2 regions of the Brucella sp. BE17 genome follow, and region 1 is predicted to be linked to the other one. Evidence: riboswitches for the same ligand, from Rfam matches in the RefSeq annotation. Region 1 holds a riboswitch; the other holds the start of a gene.

Region 1 (7,841 bases):
GGCAAGCTTCTTGAGCTGGTTTCGATCCCGTCGATCTCAAGCGAGCCTTCCAGCGGAGAAGGGATATCGAGGGCGGCGGAATGGCTGCGACAGGAGCTTTCAACCATTGGGCTAGCGGCTAATGTGATCGAGACGAAGGGGCATCCCGTGGTTCTCGCCCGCTCCTCCAAAGCTTTAACCGACAACAAGCCGCGCCTGTTGTTCTACGGGCACTACGATGTACAGCCCGTGGGTGATCTCGGCCAGTGGACACACACGCCCTTTGCGCCGACTGTCATCAAAGAGGATGGCCTCGACAGATTCTATGGGCGCGGCACCTCCGACAGCAAGAGCCAACTCTGGACCTTCATCGAAGCATTGCGGGCATGGAAAAGTGTGAATGGTGAATTTCCCGCAGACGTCATTGTCATGCTGGAAGGCGAGGAAGAATGTGGATCGCCGAGCTTGCCGGATTTCATCAGTGCATACCGAGAAGACCTCGCCTGCGATGTTGCCTTCATTTGTGATGCAGAGATGTGGTCGGCGGAGCAACCTGCTATCACGACCCAGCTCAAGGGCCTCGTCCACGAACGTGTTACGATCTCTGCCCCAAATCCAGACCTTCATTCGGGGCATTACGGTGCGGTCGCCGTGAACCCGATCAGAGTTCTGAGTACTATCCTCACAAGCCTGCATGACGACAAGGGGCGTGTTGCCATAGACGGCTTCTATGATGGGGTGTGCGACATCCCCGACGCCATACGTCACCAGTGGCAGGAGTTATCCCAGCAACCGGAACTCTTCGCCGATGTCGACCTCGCCGGAGGCATCGTTGAGGAAGGCTACTCGCCGATCGAAGCCATGTGGGGTCGCCCGACCGTCGATATAAACGGCATTACCGGTGGCAATCAGGGACCGGGTGAACGCTCCGTCCTGCCGGGGGCGGCAACCACACGGCTGTCCTTCCGGCTGGTCGCCGGCCAAACGCCAGAAATGATCCGCCAGCGGTTCCGCAGCCATGTCGAACGGATGGTGCCGGAGAGTTGCCATGTCGAGTTCGAGGGCCAGGGCGGCAGTTCCGCAGTCATACTGTCGCAGCACAGCCCCTATTTAAAGGCTGCGACCCGGGGGCTTGAGAAGGAATGGGAAACGCCGGTCATTCTACGCGGTACAGGTGGCGCCATCCCCTTGGTCGAACAGCTCAGCGAGGCCTTGCAAACGGAATGCGTGGTTATCGGCTTTATTCTGCCTAGCGATGCTATCCACGCTCCTGATGAGCGCTACGATAGTGAGCGCCTTCGCCGCGGCGCAAGAAGCTGGGTCAGGATCTTCGAAGAGATACGGGCGCGGTTCCAAGTCGGGCCTAGGTGTTCAGTCCCCGCATCTGGTGTATCGGATTTAGGATGAAGCGATCTGGCTCTGAGGTCCAGACGTTATAGATGTATCCTCCTGGCCCAGCATCAATGTATAGACACAGAAGTGGCTTGTGTTTTCAAAAGCATGAAAACACAAGCTTTCAAGATTAACGCAGAAAACAAGTGTCGTTTGCGTACTGCTGACGCTCAAGACCACCGAAGCGGTGGTCTAGCATGTTCATGTCTGACTCCCGCTGCTCGGCCAGAACTAGGCCGAAAGCTCTCTTCTGATGATTTCTGCACCTGCACTTAAAGCGTCCAGTTTGCCTCGAGCTACTTTCCGAGGTAGCGGAGCCATCCCGCAATTGGTGCATGGATAGAGCTTGTCGGCATCAACGAACCGAAGTGCCTTTCGCAAAGTGCTGGCGACTTCCTCCGGAGTTTCAACCGTTTGAGTTGCGACGTCGATGGCCCCTACCATCACCTTTTTGCCTCGAAGGAGTTCAATAAGGTCAATGGGAACATGCGAGTTCTGACACTCTAGCGAGATCAGGTCGATATTCGACTTTTGTAGTTTGGGGAAGGATTCCTCATATTGACGCCACTCGGATCCCAGGGTCTTTTTCCAATCAGTGTTGGCCTTAATGCCATAGCCATAGCAAATATGGATGGCAGTTTCGCACTTAAGACCTTCAATTGCCCTCTCCAGGGTAGCGACACCCCAATCATTGACCTCATCAAAGAAGACGTTGAATGCCGGTTCGTCGAACTGGATGATATCGACGCCGGCAGCCTCCAGTTCCCGGGCTTCTTCATTGAGTATCCTTGCGAATTCCCACGCCAGTTTCTCACGGCTTTTATAATGGGCATCATAAAGCGTATCGATCATAGTCATAGGTCCCGGCAAGGCCCATTTGATAGGTTGCTGAGTTTGCTGACGTAAGAACTTAGCGTCTTCGACAAAAACCGGCTTTGGACGCGATACAGCGCCAACAACCGTCGGCACACTCGCATCGTAACGATTGCGGATTCTGACCGTTTCACGCTTTTCAAAGTCGACCCCGTCGAGGTGCTCAATAAACGTCGTTACAAAATGCTGGCGCGTTTGCTCGCCGTCACTGACGATATCAATGCCAGCCTGTTGTTGATCGTCCAAAGACAAGCGCAGAGCATCTTGCTTGCCCGCAATTAATTCATCATCCTGCAACTTCCAAGGCGACCAAAGTTTTTCAGGTTCTGCAAGCCAAGAAGGCTTTGGCAAACTGCCGGCGGTCGACGTAGGCAATAGTCTTTTCATGATAGGCAACCTTTTGTTTTGGCTCGTCAAAGGGTGTAGTTGGCAGACCACTGCTCAAGGACGGTCTTATACGGTTTAATGAAGTTCTCTTCAGCGAATTTTCCCTGCTCAACAGCAAGCCGGCCACGCTCTTCGCGATCATAGACCACGCGTGTTAGTGAATAGTCCTCATGCTTTAGACTTGGCTGAAAGCGATACCCAGCTACGGAATTGGCGTTGTAAATCTCAGGCCGATAGATTTTCTGAAAAGTTTCCATCGTGCTGATTGTGCCGATAAGCTCAAGATTAGTGTAGTCATTGAGGAGATCGCCAACAAAATAGAAAGCGAAAGGCGCAACACTGTTCGGCGGCATGAAGAAGCGAACCTGCAGCCCCATTTTTTGAAAGTACTGGTCCGTCGAAGATAATTCATTCTGCTGATATTCAACACCCAATACGGGATGGTGATTTCCAATGCGGTGATACGTCTTGCTGCTGGATGCACTCAAGCATATGACCGGCGGCTTACGAAAATGCTCTTTGTAAGCATGGGAATTGAGAAAACATTTGAACAGTTTTCCATGCAGATCGCCGAAGTCATCCGGAGCGCTGAATGCGGGGCGCCCCTTATTGTATTCGGGCAGCACGACGCTGAAGTCATAATCTCGAACATACGAAGAGAAATTATTCCCTACGATGCCTTCGACGCGTTGATTTGTCTTCCGATCGACGATATTCGTTTGCAAGATTTCAATCAGTGGGAAAGCATCCTGATTGTCTTCCGCATCAATATTCATCTCGACCGAAATGATTTCGAGTTCTACAGAATAACGATCGCCTTTGGGATTATCCCAATGCGCCAGAGCGTTGAAACGATTGTCAATCATCTTCAAGGTGTTACGGAGGTTCTCCTGGCGGTTCTCCCCTCTGGCCAAATTAGCGAAATTCGTCGTGATACGCGTATTGTCTGCGGGATGATAGTTCTCATCAAAACGATGGCTCTTGAGGCAGAACGTAAAAGCGTGACGCATCGCGATCCGCTGGCGATCGACGGCTGGCTTGCCCTTGGTGGCGACTGAAATTGCAGTTTGAGACATGGCTCACCCCGATGAGTTGGGGGCATGGGTCAGCGAACTCATAGCGATACATACCGCTACGCGGCCTTCGCTACGGCACACCGGGACACCCCGCCCGTGGACGTTATTTCACCAAGGCAGGTCTCCTGGCTCACGGCTATTGCTCTGGTCCGTCTTCCCAGGAAAAACCCCAGTGACATTGTGGACATAAGCTTGCCGCTTACAGTTGCGGGGGCAGCGCCGGCTTTCCCGAATGGGACGGGGCACCGACTTCCCTCTTAGCCCCGGCGTGTCGCAAACGACCACCGGAGAACCTAGGCATGGTGAACTTCCAGCATCTGACGCAGATTGTCAAGAGAACATAAAGAAATGTTTATATCTTTAAGTCATATATGATAATGTCAAATTATTCTGTATATGAAATTTTCATCCGCTTCCCGGCCCCTCATTGCCTAAATCCGGAGCTGTCCCACGACTATAGGCGGCGAGCCGACACGATATGCCACTGGCGCACAGCACGCATGGAAAGCGAAAAACAGATAACCCGCCCGGACCGCTCGCCTATTCTGGCCGCTGGCGGCGTGTCGGGAGCATATTTCCGCAAGGGTGATACCGTCGCTTCGTACATTGATTGGTACGGAAGGTTTGTTCTTTATATTCGGCCGCCAAGGCTGCTGATGCCCAAAGGTAGGTCGCGATGATGAAAGTTTAGAGCCGCAAATTGGCCGCCCCATGAGGAAAAATGCGCTTTAGCACTCCTGATCGTCTTTTAGGAAGTAGATGTCTGCGGCACAGATTTCTGTCTCATCTTCGCTTCCTTTGATGGAGCTATAATGAGCCGAAAATCCTCTTCTTAACTAAATCAATTTCGTCTCAAGGGTGATGCTCCGCCACAGTCTCTACAATAAACCAAAATAGAAACATTCAGCGTGCCGTATGGTAGCGTGCACATTCTACGGAGTTTGCGATGATGATTTTTAGCCTGCTGCCATATCGCGGCGCCAATCTTACCGGCACTGTAATATGGTTGAGATGGTCACCCATTCGCCGCGAGAACCGGGCAGGCCGTCGTCCACATCCAGTCTAACTTAAAACGGCAAACAGCAATTCAAGCTGCCAGCGCCTTTGCGTTTCACCATCCTCTAGCCTCATTTCTCATTGGGCGCTCAGATAACCACAATCTCGCCTCTGCTATCGCATGTGGCGCTGGGTGTCGTCACGGGACCGGCATAACCAGCCGGATAGCTGATCGTTACACCGGGCTTAGCGACAAAAATGTAAGGCCGTCATCAAGCGCAGCCAAGACATAGACTTTCATACCTACTTAACAAAATTGGAACGATCATAGGCCTTACGAGTTCAATAAGTGAACATTCATGCAGAGAGGAGAATTGTAATGGTCAAAACTACACTTCTGACAGCGGCGTGTGCACTCGTAATAAGCGTGCCAGCACTTGCGCAAACGGCGTCGCCGGATACCGCACCGATGCCAGCGACAGAGGCACCAGCCCAACAGGAAATGCCCGTTGCCACCAAGAACATGTTCGGTGCAGCATCAACAGAGGGCGCTGAGGCAAATACAATTGGCTTCTTAGAAGCAAAAGATGGGCAGGTTCTGGTATCCAGCTTCATTGGTCAAAGCGTTTATGAAAGTGACGCCACCGACGCTCAGTCAATCGGCAAACTCAATGATCTGATAATAAGCACTGAAGGCAAAGTCGAAGCCGCTGTTATCGGTGTTGGCGGGTTCCTTGGTATCGGCGAAAAAGACGTCGCCGTTAGCCCAGACGTCATGCAACTCGCTACGCGTAGCGATGGCAACACATGGCTGGTTCTAACCACATCTAAGGAGCAGTTGGATAGCGCTCCTGAGTTTGACCGGTCGAAGCACTTTCCGCAGGGTGTCGCAGACCCCAATGCCGCAAACGAACCTGAAGCAACCGCACCTGAAACACCTGCAACCGGCACAACGACGCCTGCTCCTGCACAGTAGACAGTAGATTTCCTGACTTACAACTCAATGGCGCATGAGCGCCATTGAGTATTACTAAACCTTAAACGACAAATATTTACCGATTAAATACCTGTAGAGAATACAAATATGGTTACCTCTACCATCTCAAAAAATGCAAGTCGAGTATAGCACACGCATGCTGATGCAGAGGCTGAGCTGGTCAAGGCTTACGTGCATACGCCGGTTATTGCTCACTGTCACCATCTGCTCGCCCAGCTTGCCGAATGCGGGTCGATGGGGAAATATGGGGGCAAGCTGTCGCGGCACTGTCTGACTGGGAAAAGGCGGCGCTAACCATGGCCGCTGATGGTAAAACTGGAAATTATGAACGGCCTGGTTGTCATTTGGCTAAAAATATTTCTGCTGTAAAGGCGGAAACAATCACTGATTGCCGCCAGTGATAATCTTGCGCAAGCAATAAAAAAAGCTTCAACTCAGAGTCTATACTCCACATAATTATCATTCAGGTGTATCAAAGAGTTGCAGTGAAAATACGCGACCCAGGTTTTGTGGCGGCCCGGCTTATTAGCTCGGCGTCACCGCTGAACCCGGTAAATAATGGCGAGGCAGGAAATTGTTGCCCTGTGAAGGTTGCTGTTCGTTGCAAGCCTTAAAAAAAATGCAGTATCGTTATGCACACGAGTGCGACCTACCTGCATAATTAGCAGGAACAATCTGTCACATTGTGGTCGGGACCGACTAAACCGGCGCGATAGGCTTGGGCTCGGCCGTTACGATTGCCGCATGCGGCTCGCATGCGCCTGGCAACTCCATAGACGTAAAGAAGATTGTCGGCGATTACGTCAACGCCTGCACCCTGCACATCAAAGCAACGTCTGCCGAAGCTCACCGGATCGTGGTCGCCAGAGCAGTAGACATTACCTGCACAACGCGCGAGCTGGTGCTCACCCCCAATGATGCGGCCAGCTGGGATATCTTGAACGAGCCCTATAATATTATCGAAAAGCAGAGTGCGGGGAGTGTGGTGGCTCGGTTCGACACCCCCTACATGCAAGAACCTGCTCTTGCTTGATGCGCTGATGGCTTATGACGCAATCGATTTTGGCGGAACGGGTCGGAGTGATGGGAATTTTGCGATTTTCCATTGTCCGCTCCATCAGGCCGACGGGCCAGCATTCTGGTTAAGGAAACCTGCCTCGGCCCTGGCGATGATAGCGCGGCGTTCAATGGTGTTGGAATAAATCCATTAACCGTTACGATCCTCGAAATAGGGCTTAGTAACCTACGGATACCCTATCTCTCCGTTGTTTGGGATTTTAATGACCAGTTAGAATTAATTCTGCATGCACCAGCTTGCATAAACTAAAATTCGGCAACCTTACCCCATGCGCTACGATTCAACCGTTCAGGTTTGTACGGACTCGGATCAACAATCGGTTTTCTTCCCAAAATCAGGTCTGCAATCATATGTCCTGCGCCAGGGCCGATGCCGAAACCATGGCCACTGAAACCTGCAGCCAGAATGAAGCCCGGAACGGCTTCGACCTCACCAATCGCCGGTACACCGTCCGGCGTGCTGTCGATATAACCCGCCCATCGGTTGGCAATCGGTATTCTTGCAAGCTCTGGCAGCAGGTCGCTCGCTCTTTTATATGTCAGGCTAATCTGCCCCTCATCCGGCTTGGGATTGAGAATGCGGTTTCGTTCCATCGGTGTGATCTTATCGAGCGACCATTTTTTCAGCAATTCGTGGCCAGAGCACCAGCCCTGAATGCCCCCCGGCGCAAGACTTCGCCAGCGACGCGTGAACATAGGTATGAATTCGCGGCTGAAACGCAATTGCTGCGGCGTTACATCGACACGAGCCTTTCCGCTGATCGCAAGCGTATAACCGCCATCATAGCGCCGCGTGAGCGACACCTGCGAAGTATGCAATGCATCCGGCAGGCCAACGGCACCCGGCGCAACGGATAAGATCGACGCACGGACCGCAGCCTGTGGAAACCGAATGTCAAGCTGATTGCAGAAGGACGATGCCCATGCGCCTCCCGCCATCACCACGGTTTTCGTCTTAATAGTGCCTGCTTCGGTCACAACACCGCTAACGTGTCCCCCGCTCAGTTCAAGACCGCGCGCTGCACAGTCCTGATGAACGCTGCCGCCTGCGGCCATGATACCAC
Region 2 (7,841 bases), on a different replicon from region 1:
ACAAAACCCTTGAGCCGCAGAATATCGTGATCCGCGATCACTGTTTTCAGCTTGTCGGTAAAAGCCTTGGGATCATTGACAGAGCCGGCTTCAACGACAAAGCTTTCAAATTCGTCATGGTCATGTTCATGGCCATCGGCGTGATGGATTTCATGATGCGACTTTCGGTTGGCGATATCGTCTTGTGTGCCGACACCAAGCCCGAGCAGCACCTCAGCACCAAGCTTACCAAAACTTGCAGGCACCATGTTGATACGTCGTGTCGACCGCTCTGCCACATCAGATTTCACATGTTCGAGCCGATCTGCATCGATTAGATCAGCTTTATTGAGTACGATCAGATCGGCTGCATGAATCTGATCCTCAAAAAGTTCCTCTAAAGGGCTTTCATGATCAAGACTTTCGTCCGCTGCACGTTGCGCATCGACCTTGTCGTGGTCATCGGCAAAACGCCCTTCGGCGACGGCGGCTGCATCAATCACCGTGACGACGCCATCAACCGTCACCTGTGTGTTGATCTCCGGCCAGTTGAAGGCGGCAACGAGGGGCTGCGGCAGCGCCAGACCCGAGGTTTCGATCACGATATGATCGGGACGATCCGCGCGATCGAGAAGTTTTGTCATGGTCGGAATGAAATCGTCAGCCACAGTGCAGCAGATGCAGCCATTGTTGAGTTCGATCACATCTTCCTCGCGGCAGGCCTCAATGCCACAGCCTTTCAAGATACCGCCATCGACACCCAGATCGCCGAACTCGTTGATGATCAGCGCAATGCGCTTGCCATTGGCGTTTTCCAGCAAATTGCGGATCATCGTCGTCTTGCCGGAACCCAGGAAGCCCGTGATGACCGTTGCCGGAATTTTTTGACCCTGCATAAAACTAACCCTTCATTTTGAGCGGCAGACCTGCCGCCATGAAATAAACTTCATCCGCAACCGATGCTACCGCCTGATGCGCAAAACCCGCGAAATCTCGAAATTCTCGCGCCATGCGGTTTTCCGGCACGATGCCAAGCCCGACTTCGTTGGAAACCAGAATCACGGGACTGACAAGCTTGCGCAAGCTTGCCGCCAGTTTGTGCGTTTCAGCCGCAATATCAAGCTCGGCCATCATCAGATTGGTGATCCACAGTGTAAGGCAATCGACCAGCACAAAGCGGTCGTGACCCATGTTTTTTTCCAGCGCACCGACAAGATCAAGCGGCTCTTCTACCGTCTGCCATTGGGACCCGCGACGGTCGCGATGAATGGCAATACGGTTTTCCATTTCGCCATCAAATGCGCGTCCGGTTGCGAGATAAACGGGCTGAAGCCCGGAGGCTTCAACCTTCTTCTCGGCAAAAGACGATTTCCCCGAACGCGCTCCGCCAAGAACGAAAGTGATTTTTGCAAATTCAGTTCGCGGCGGAGCCATGGTTTCAGCCTTCGATTTCCGTTGATGCGTAGGTCTGGATGAACCAGCCCAGTGCCAGACCAATCACTGCCCACAGAAACAGGTTGGTTGCAAGCGAGGAAACCGCATATTGCGACGCAAGCAAGGCGGGAACGGGCGATGCAATGTCATGCGGGTGCGGCGCACCATAAAGATGCGGCGCAATAATGAGCGCTAGACCCGCGATTCTTGCCCAGATTTCGGATCGCAATACGATAAGGTAAAGACCGATTCCGCTGAACAGCACCGTCACCAGCCACCAGAGCTGCCGCGTCGCAAGCTCTGCGGCAGGCATTGCTGGCAGTTCCGGCGAAAGGCCGAGCGCCGGCAGGAACGCCACAGCAAAAAAACCGGCAACACCCCAGTAAATGCCGTTTCGCACCGTGATGCGGCGACCAGCCAGAAGTGCTGTACCTCCGAGCAACAGGGCAAAGCCCGCGCCTGCAACGAGATTGGCGAGCAAGGTATTTCCGAGGCGTCCAAAAGGCAGCTCGGCCCCCTCTTCCTCATTTGCTGCCACCTCATCATGGTCGTGCGGCGCAGCGTCTGCTTCTGTATGACTATGCCCGCCCCCAGCATCTTCGTAAGTTTCTGCCTCAAGAATCAGCGGCACGGTTTTGAGATACATGACAGGCGTCACCAGAACCCCTGCCAGCAGGCCTGCGGCAAGCGTGGCCAATAAATAACGAATCAACATTTTTGTCCCTCAACAGAAAACCCGCTCCAATGGCCGTCCACCATTGAGCGTTTTTCAATTCCCAGTTTGTGAAAACAGCAGAGCCTTATGGCCCAGATCAGTGGCAGGGAAACCCATAGGCATGACGCGTGTCATGTGCCGAATCGTGCAGCGTGTCGGAATGCGCCAGTCCAACACCGTAGATCAGGAAGGCTCCGAGCAGAAGCGACAACGAGGCCGTCACAAGACGGGTGGCAAGGGGCAAAGGGAGTGTAGTACTGAGTGAATTTTCGTTACGCGCAGCCATGACAACCTCCGTGCAGGCAGCAGGGAAAACCTCCCATCGGGTGCGGACATGATGTCCTTCACGCAACAGGCAGGTCTCCTGGCTCACGGGTCGTAAGGAGTAAAACACCTTCCCGGAAATTATGGTTTCCAGTGGCTGCCGGTTGCCCGGCCTGTTTCATCCCTCTCCGCTCTACAGTCGCGGGGTCGGCTGCGATAAAGACGCCCGGCTTGGGTCCGTCCGTCGCATTCCCTTTTCGCATTGCCGGGACTCTCATCCCGGCAAAACCTGTCGCATGATCAAACATTAGGCTTCTGCCAGAGCGGCGTCAATTGGCCTGACGATAGAGCATCACACCAACCACCAGCGTCCCCGCGTTTCGCCAAACTCTATCAGTTGGCGCGTGCGGGGCGCGCCCACTGCACATTGTCAGCCCTGACCAAGCACGCCTGGGCAAAGACCTGAGCGCGAGCCAGAAAGTGACTATGGAAGCGAAAATAAGGCATCGATATCAAGACAGGCTTCCAGTTCTTGAGCCAGCTCATCAAGCGCCGTTTCAACACTGGCGCGGTAGTTCTCGCCTGAGCCGCGCAGGCCCAGCCTTGCCAGAAACTTTTGCCGGAATTGATCAGAACCGAACACGCCGTGCAGATAAGTTCCCATAATCCGGCCATCCGCAGCAACTGCGCCATCGTCATGATTGCCAATGCGAGAAAAGGGGCGCGCTGCATCAGGGCCGGTGCTACGACCAATGTGGATTTCATACCCCTCGATCGGTGCATTAAGGAAAAGCGAGGTCGCCGTGACGTTGCGCACGATCTTTTCCGGCTCCATGACTGTTTCCACGTCAAGCAGCCCCAATCCATTGACCTCGCATGTTTGTCCCTCGATGCCATCTGGATCGCTGATCCGATTGCCCAGCATCTGAAACCCGCCGCAAATACCCAGCACATGGCCGCCCCGCCGTACATGCATTTCCAGATCACGGTCCCAGCCGTTCTCTCGAAAGGCACAAAGATCGGCAATCGTGGATTTTGTTCCCGGCAGGATAACAAGACCTGCATCCTGCGGCAAAGCCTGCCCCGGCGGCACCATGACCACCTCGACCTGTGGTTCGGCTTTCAGCGGATCCAGATCGTCGAAATTGGCGATCCTCGGCAGCATGGGCACGGCCACCTTGAAACTTTTCCCTTCACCGCGCACAGCTCGTTCCAGCACAACCGAATCTTCCGCCGGAAGCCGTGATACGGCCTTCAGCCAAGGCACCACCCCGAAAGAGCGCCAACCGGTAAAATCCGTGATTGCTGCAAGCCCGTCATCAAACAGCGAAATGTCGCCGCGAAACTTATTGATGAGAAAGCCGCGCACCATGGCACGGTCTTCCTGCGTAAGGATTGTATGCGTACCGACCAGCGAGGCAATGACCCCGCCTCTGTCGATATCGCCGATAAGGACAACCGGCACATTCGCGCGCGTTGCAAATCCCATATTGGCAATGTCGCCTGCACGCAGATTGATCTCGGCAGGAGAACCAGCCCCTTCCACCAGCACCAGATCGGCGTGCTGACTGACATGTGCGAAGGATTGCAAGACCGCTTGCATCAATTGCGGCTTTAATTGCTGGTAATAGCGTCCACGTGCCTCGCCATACACTTTTCCATGCACGACAATCTGACTGCCCATGTCGGTTTGGGGTTTAAGCAGAACCGGGTTCATATGCACCGACGAGGGCACACCACATGCCAAGGCTTGCAGCCATTGCGCACGACCAATCTCTCCGCCGTCATCACTGACAGCAGCATTGTTCGACATGTTCTGCGGCTTGAAAGGGCGCACCTTCAATCCGCGATTGCGCGCCGCACGGCAAAGCCCCGCGACAAGAACACTCTTGCCGACATCCGAACCCGTCCCCTGAAACATGATCGCGCGTGCCATGCGTTGTGCCTAGCGGAAGTCTTGGCCGCTTGCAATGACAGCACCTTGCGAAATCTTATATGTAAAAACGCACAACAGATTGTTGCAGAATTGAGCAACATTATTTCACTGCCGCGTTGGCAGTTGGGCGCGGCTGTGATCTATTTGTATATGGAGGCGCGATGTTCATAGGGAGGAAACCATGGATGAGGCCCACCACAACCAATTTGAGTTAAACGAGGATCAGCGGGCCATTCAGGACATGGCACGGGAATTTGCCGAAGATCGCATTGCGCCGCACGCGCTTCAATGGGATCGCGATAAGTATTTTCCGCTCGATGCCATCCGCGAAACCGGCCCGCTTGGCATGGGCGGCATTTACGTGCGCGACGATGTCGGTGGCTGTGCACTGACGCGTTTTGATGCCGTCTTGATTTTTGAAGCGCTCGCTTACGCGTGCCCGGCTTTTTCGGCCTTCATCTCCATTCATAATATGACAGCATCGATGATCGATCATTTTGGCACCGAAAACCAGCGCCAGACATTTCTGCCCAGGCTGAGCTCTATGGAATGGCTTGCAAGCTATTGTCTGACAGAGCCCGGTTCAGGTTCTGATGCAGCCGCGCTCAGAACCCACGCAGAGAGGGACGGCGATCATTACATCATCAACGGCATCAAACAGTTTATTTCGGGTGCGGGTGCAACCGATGTGTATGTCACAATGGTTCGTACCGGCGAGGACGGCCCCAAAGGCATTTCGACCCTTCTTGTGCCAAAGGACGCACCAGGCCTGTCGTTTGGTGTCAACGAGCACAAGATGGGCTGGAATATGCAGCCAACGCGCAGCGTCACGTTCGAGAATTGCCGCGTGAGCGTCGAAAACCTTCTTGGTGATGAAGGCGATGGCTTTAAAATCGCCATGGCAGGTCTTGACGGTGGTCGCCTCAATATTGCCGCCTGTTCTCTGGGCGGCGCACAATCATCCCTTGATAAGGCGCTCCAATATTGCAGCGAGCGCAAGGCGTTCGGACAGACACTTGACCAGTTTCAGGCCTTACAATTCCGTCTCGCTGACATGGAGACCGAACTCTGCGCAGCACGACTGCTTCTTTATACGGCAGCAAATAAGTTGACCCGCAAGGCGCATGACGCGGGAAAATGGTCGGCCATGGCCAAACGTTTCGTTACTGATACCGGATTTCATGTCGCAAACGAGGCGCTCCAGCTATTGGGCGGTTACGGCTATTTGCACGACTACGGCGTGGAAAAGCTGGTTCGCGATCTGCGGGTGCACCAGATTCTGGAAGGCACCAATGAGATCATGCGGGTGATCATCGCAAGGCACATGATCGGACGCTGAAAGCAAAAGGAAGGACTGTGTCATGGCGACACTTGCATTCATTGGCCTCGGCAATATGGGTGGTCCGATGGCCGCCAATCTGGTGAAGAGTGGTCATATTGTGCGCGGCTTCGATCTCTTACCGCAACATCTGGAGGAAGCCAGAGCCAACGGGCTGGAAATCGCCGATAGTGCTGCGGATGCAGTCGCCGATGTCGAAGCAATTATCACCATGCTGCCTGCGGGCAAGCATGTTCTGTCGGTTTACGAAGACACTGTACCCAAAGCCCGAAAAGATACGCTTTTTATCGATTGCTCCACCATAGACGTCGCATCGGCTCGTGAGGCGCATGAACTGGCTAAAAGCCAAGGGCATCTATCCATTGATGCGCCCGTATCGGGTGGAACAGGCGGGGCTGTGGCGGGCACACTGACTTTCATGGCGGGCGGCAGCGAAAAAGCCTTCGCGCGCGCCGAACCGCTTCTCAGGCCCATGGCCGGAAAGATCGTGCATTGCGGTGCTGACGGTGCGGGACAAGCGGCAAAAATCTGCAACAATATGATCTTGGGTATATCGATGATCGGCGTGAGCGAGGCTTTCGTGCTGGCCGAAAAGCTTGGCTTGTCGCATCAGGCGCTGTTCGACGTGGCGTCCACCTCATCAGGCCAATGCTGGTCGCTGACGACATATTGCCCCGTGCCTGGGCCTGTTCCATCGTCTCCCGCTAATCGTGACTACAAACCAGGCTTTGCAGCAGCGCTGATGTTGAAAGACCTCCGGCTTTCGCAGGAGGCAGCCAGAAGTACGGAGACACGAACACCCCTCGGCGCCCATGCGGAAGAAATATATTCGCTGTTCCAAGCACAAGGCCATGGCGAAGAAGACTTCTCTGGCATCAGAGACCATCTGAGGGCAAAATCAAAAAACAAATAATTGCAGTAATCGTCAAAAAATCCCGCTTGTTTAGATTTGCTTAATCCTTCGCTAACTCTACGGTAACGATGTTGGGCTAGAAAGAAGCACGAGACGGCTTTACACCTTCTCGTTGCTCCGGATCTGGTACTGCGTACCGGAGCTTATGTATCTCCTGCCCGCGTATCTTTCGGCAGGAACACCATGCGTAATCTGGTAAAACCGTGCACCGAAAGGCCGCGCGGTTTTAACCGTCACCATAAGTTTACAGGAATCCCAGTTTATTTGCGTGAATTGCTGCAAGTTCAATTGAAAGTTCAGTGCGCTTATGAAAAGTAGTGCCACATGTATTTTTATTTCTTCCATTGCCCGGGACAATCACGCTTGACTGCTATCGAACCCAGCCGCGACGCCGCTGACAAGCAATATTTCGGTCTGCCTTGGGCAGTCCTTTTCGTTCTCGCCTATTTTATCTTTCAGACGCTTCTGGTCACTTTCGTGTCCAATGGCGCGGGGCTTGATGATGCGGAACAATTGGCAAATATTGGTTATCTCGACTGGGGCTATGGCGGCTCGCAACCTCCGCTCTATACATGGATAAGCAATTTTGCGGCATCCGTGCTCGGCACCTCCATGCTGACGCTTCAGATCGTCAAGTTCGGCATGCTGGCAAGCCTTTTCCTGAGCGTCTATGGCGGCATGCGGCTGCTGGGATTTTCAAGAGCCGTTGCCTCTGCGGGTATGCTGGGTCTGTTCCTCATTCCACAGATCGGCTGGGAATCCCAGCGCGCACTCACCCATTCGGTCGCAGGAACGGCCGGTTGCGGATGGACCTTTCTGGCTTTCGCCTGGCATATGCGCAAACGCGGAACCGTTTCCGCCGCAGCCCTTGGCGTGGCAATGGCCGCAGCGCTGCTCGGCAAGCTGAACGCATCCTTCTTCCTGATCATGATCGTGGTGACTGGTCTATCGGTTGCACAATACCGGGCGGTACTGCTCTCAAAACTGTCGGGCGTAACCGTCATTGCCTTCGCGCTTTGCACAACACCAACAGCGTTGTGGATGCTCGATCACAGTTCAAGCGTCATCGCCCGCTCTGGCAAGCTTCAGATGGGAGCGACCGGAAACCTGCTTTTCGACCGCCTCAATGGCGTCGGAGGGTTTATTCAGGCCGCCTTCCTTTTCTCGATCCTGGTCCTTGTTGTGACCGCGGTCATTGCGCTCATCCATTTGCGCAAGAGCACCGTTCCAGTCACGGCCTTTACGACCGGCGAAACCTTCA

The links. A riboswitch is a leader RNA that binds a small molecule or an ion and turns the genes downstream of it on or off. The one in region 1 is predicted to bind cobalamin.
Positions count from the first base shown of each region.
Region 2: another riboswitch for cobalamin. It lies ahead of AAIB41_RS05595 (CbtB-domain containing protein); the one in region 1 lies ahead of AAIB41_RS13880 (DUF1852 domain-containing protein).

Region 1 covers NZ_CP154468.1:539,566-547,406, reverse strand. The annotation lists gene AAIB41_RS13890 (M20/M25/M40 family metallo-hydrolase) at 1-1,386, shown strand, start outside; gene AAIB41_RS13885 (methionine synthase) at 1,603-2,631, opposite strand; gene AAIB41_RS13880 (DUF1852 domain-containing protein) at 2,658-3,641, opposite strand; cobalamin riboswitch at 3,805-4,019, opposite strand; gene AAIB41_RS13875 (PRC-barrel domain-containing protein) at 5,083-5,679, shown strand; gene AAIB41_RS13870 (hypothetical protein) at 6,419-6,733, shown strand; gene AAIB41_RS13865 (FAD-binding oxidoreductase) at 7,024-7,841, opposite strand, start outside.
Region 2 covers NZ_CP154467.1:1,138,947-1,146,787, forward strand. The annotation lists gene cobW (cobalamin biosynthesis protein CobW) at 1-875, opposite strand, end outside; gene cobU (bifunctional adenosylcobinamide kinase/adenosylcobinamide-phosphate guanylyltransferase) at 880-1,413, opposite strand; gene AAIB41_RS05590 (CbtA family protein) at 1,418-2,128, opposite strand; gene AAIB41_RS05595 (CbtB-domain containing protein) at 2,226-2,414, opposite strand; cobalamin riboswitch at 2,465-2,700, opposite strand; gene AAIB41_RS05600 (cobyric acid synthase) at 2,877-4,328, opposite strand; gene AAIB41_RS05605 (isobutyryl-CoA dehydrogenase) at 4,510-5,667, shown strand; gene mmsB (3-hydroxyisobutyrate dehydrogenase) at 5,690-6,580, shown strand; gene AAIB41_RS05615 (glycosyl transferase) at 6,944-7,841, shown strand, end outside.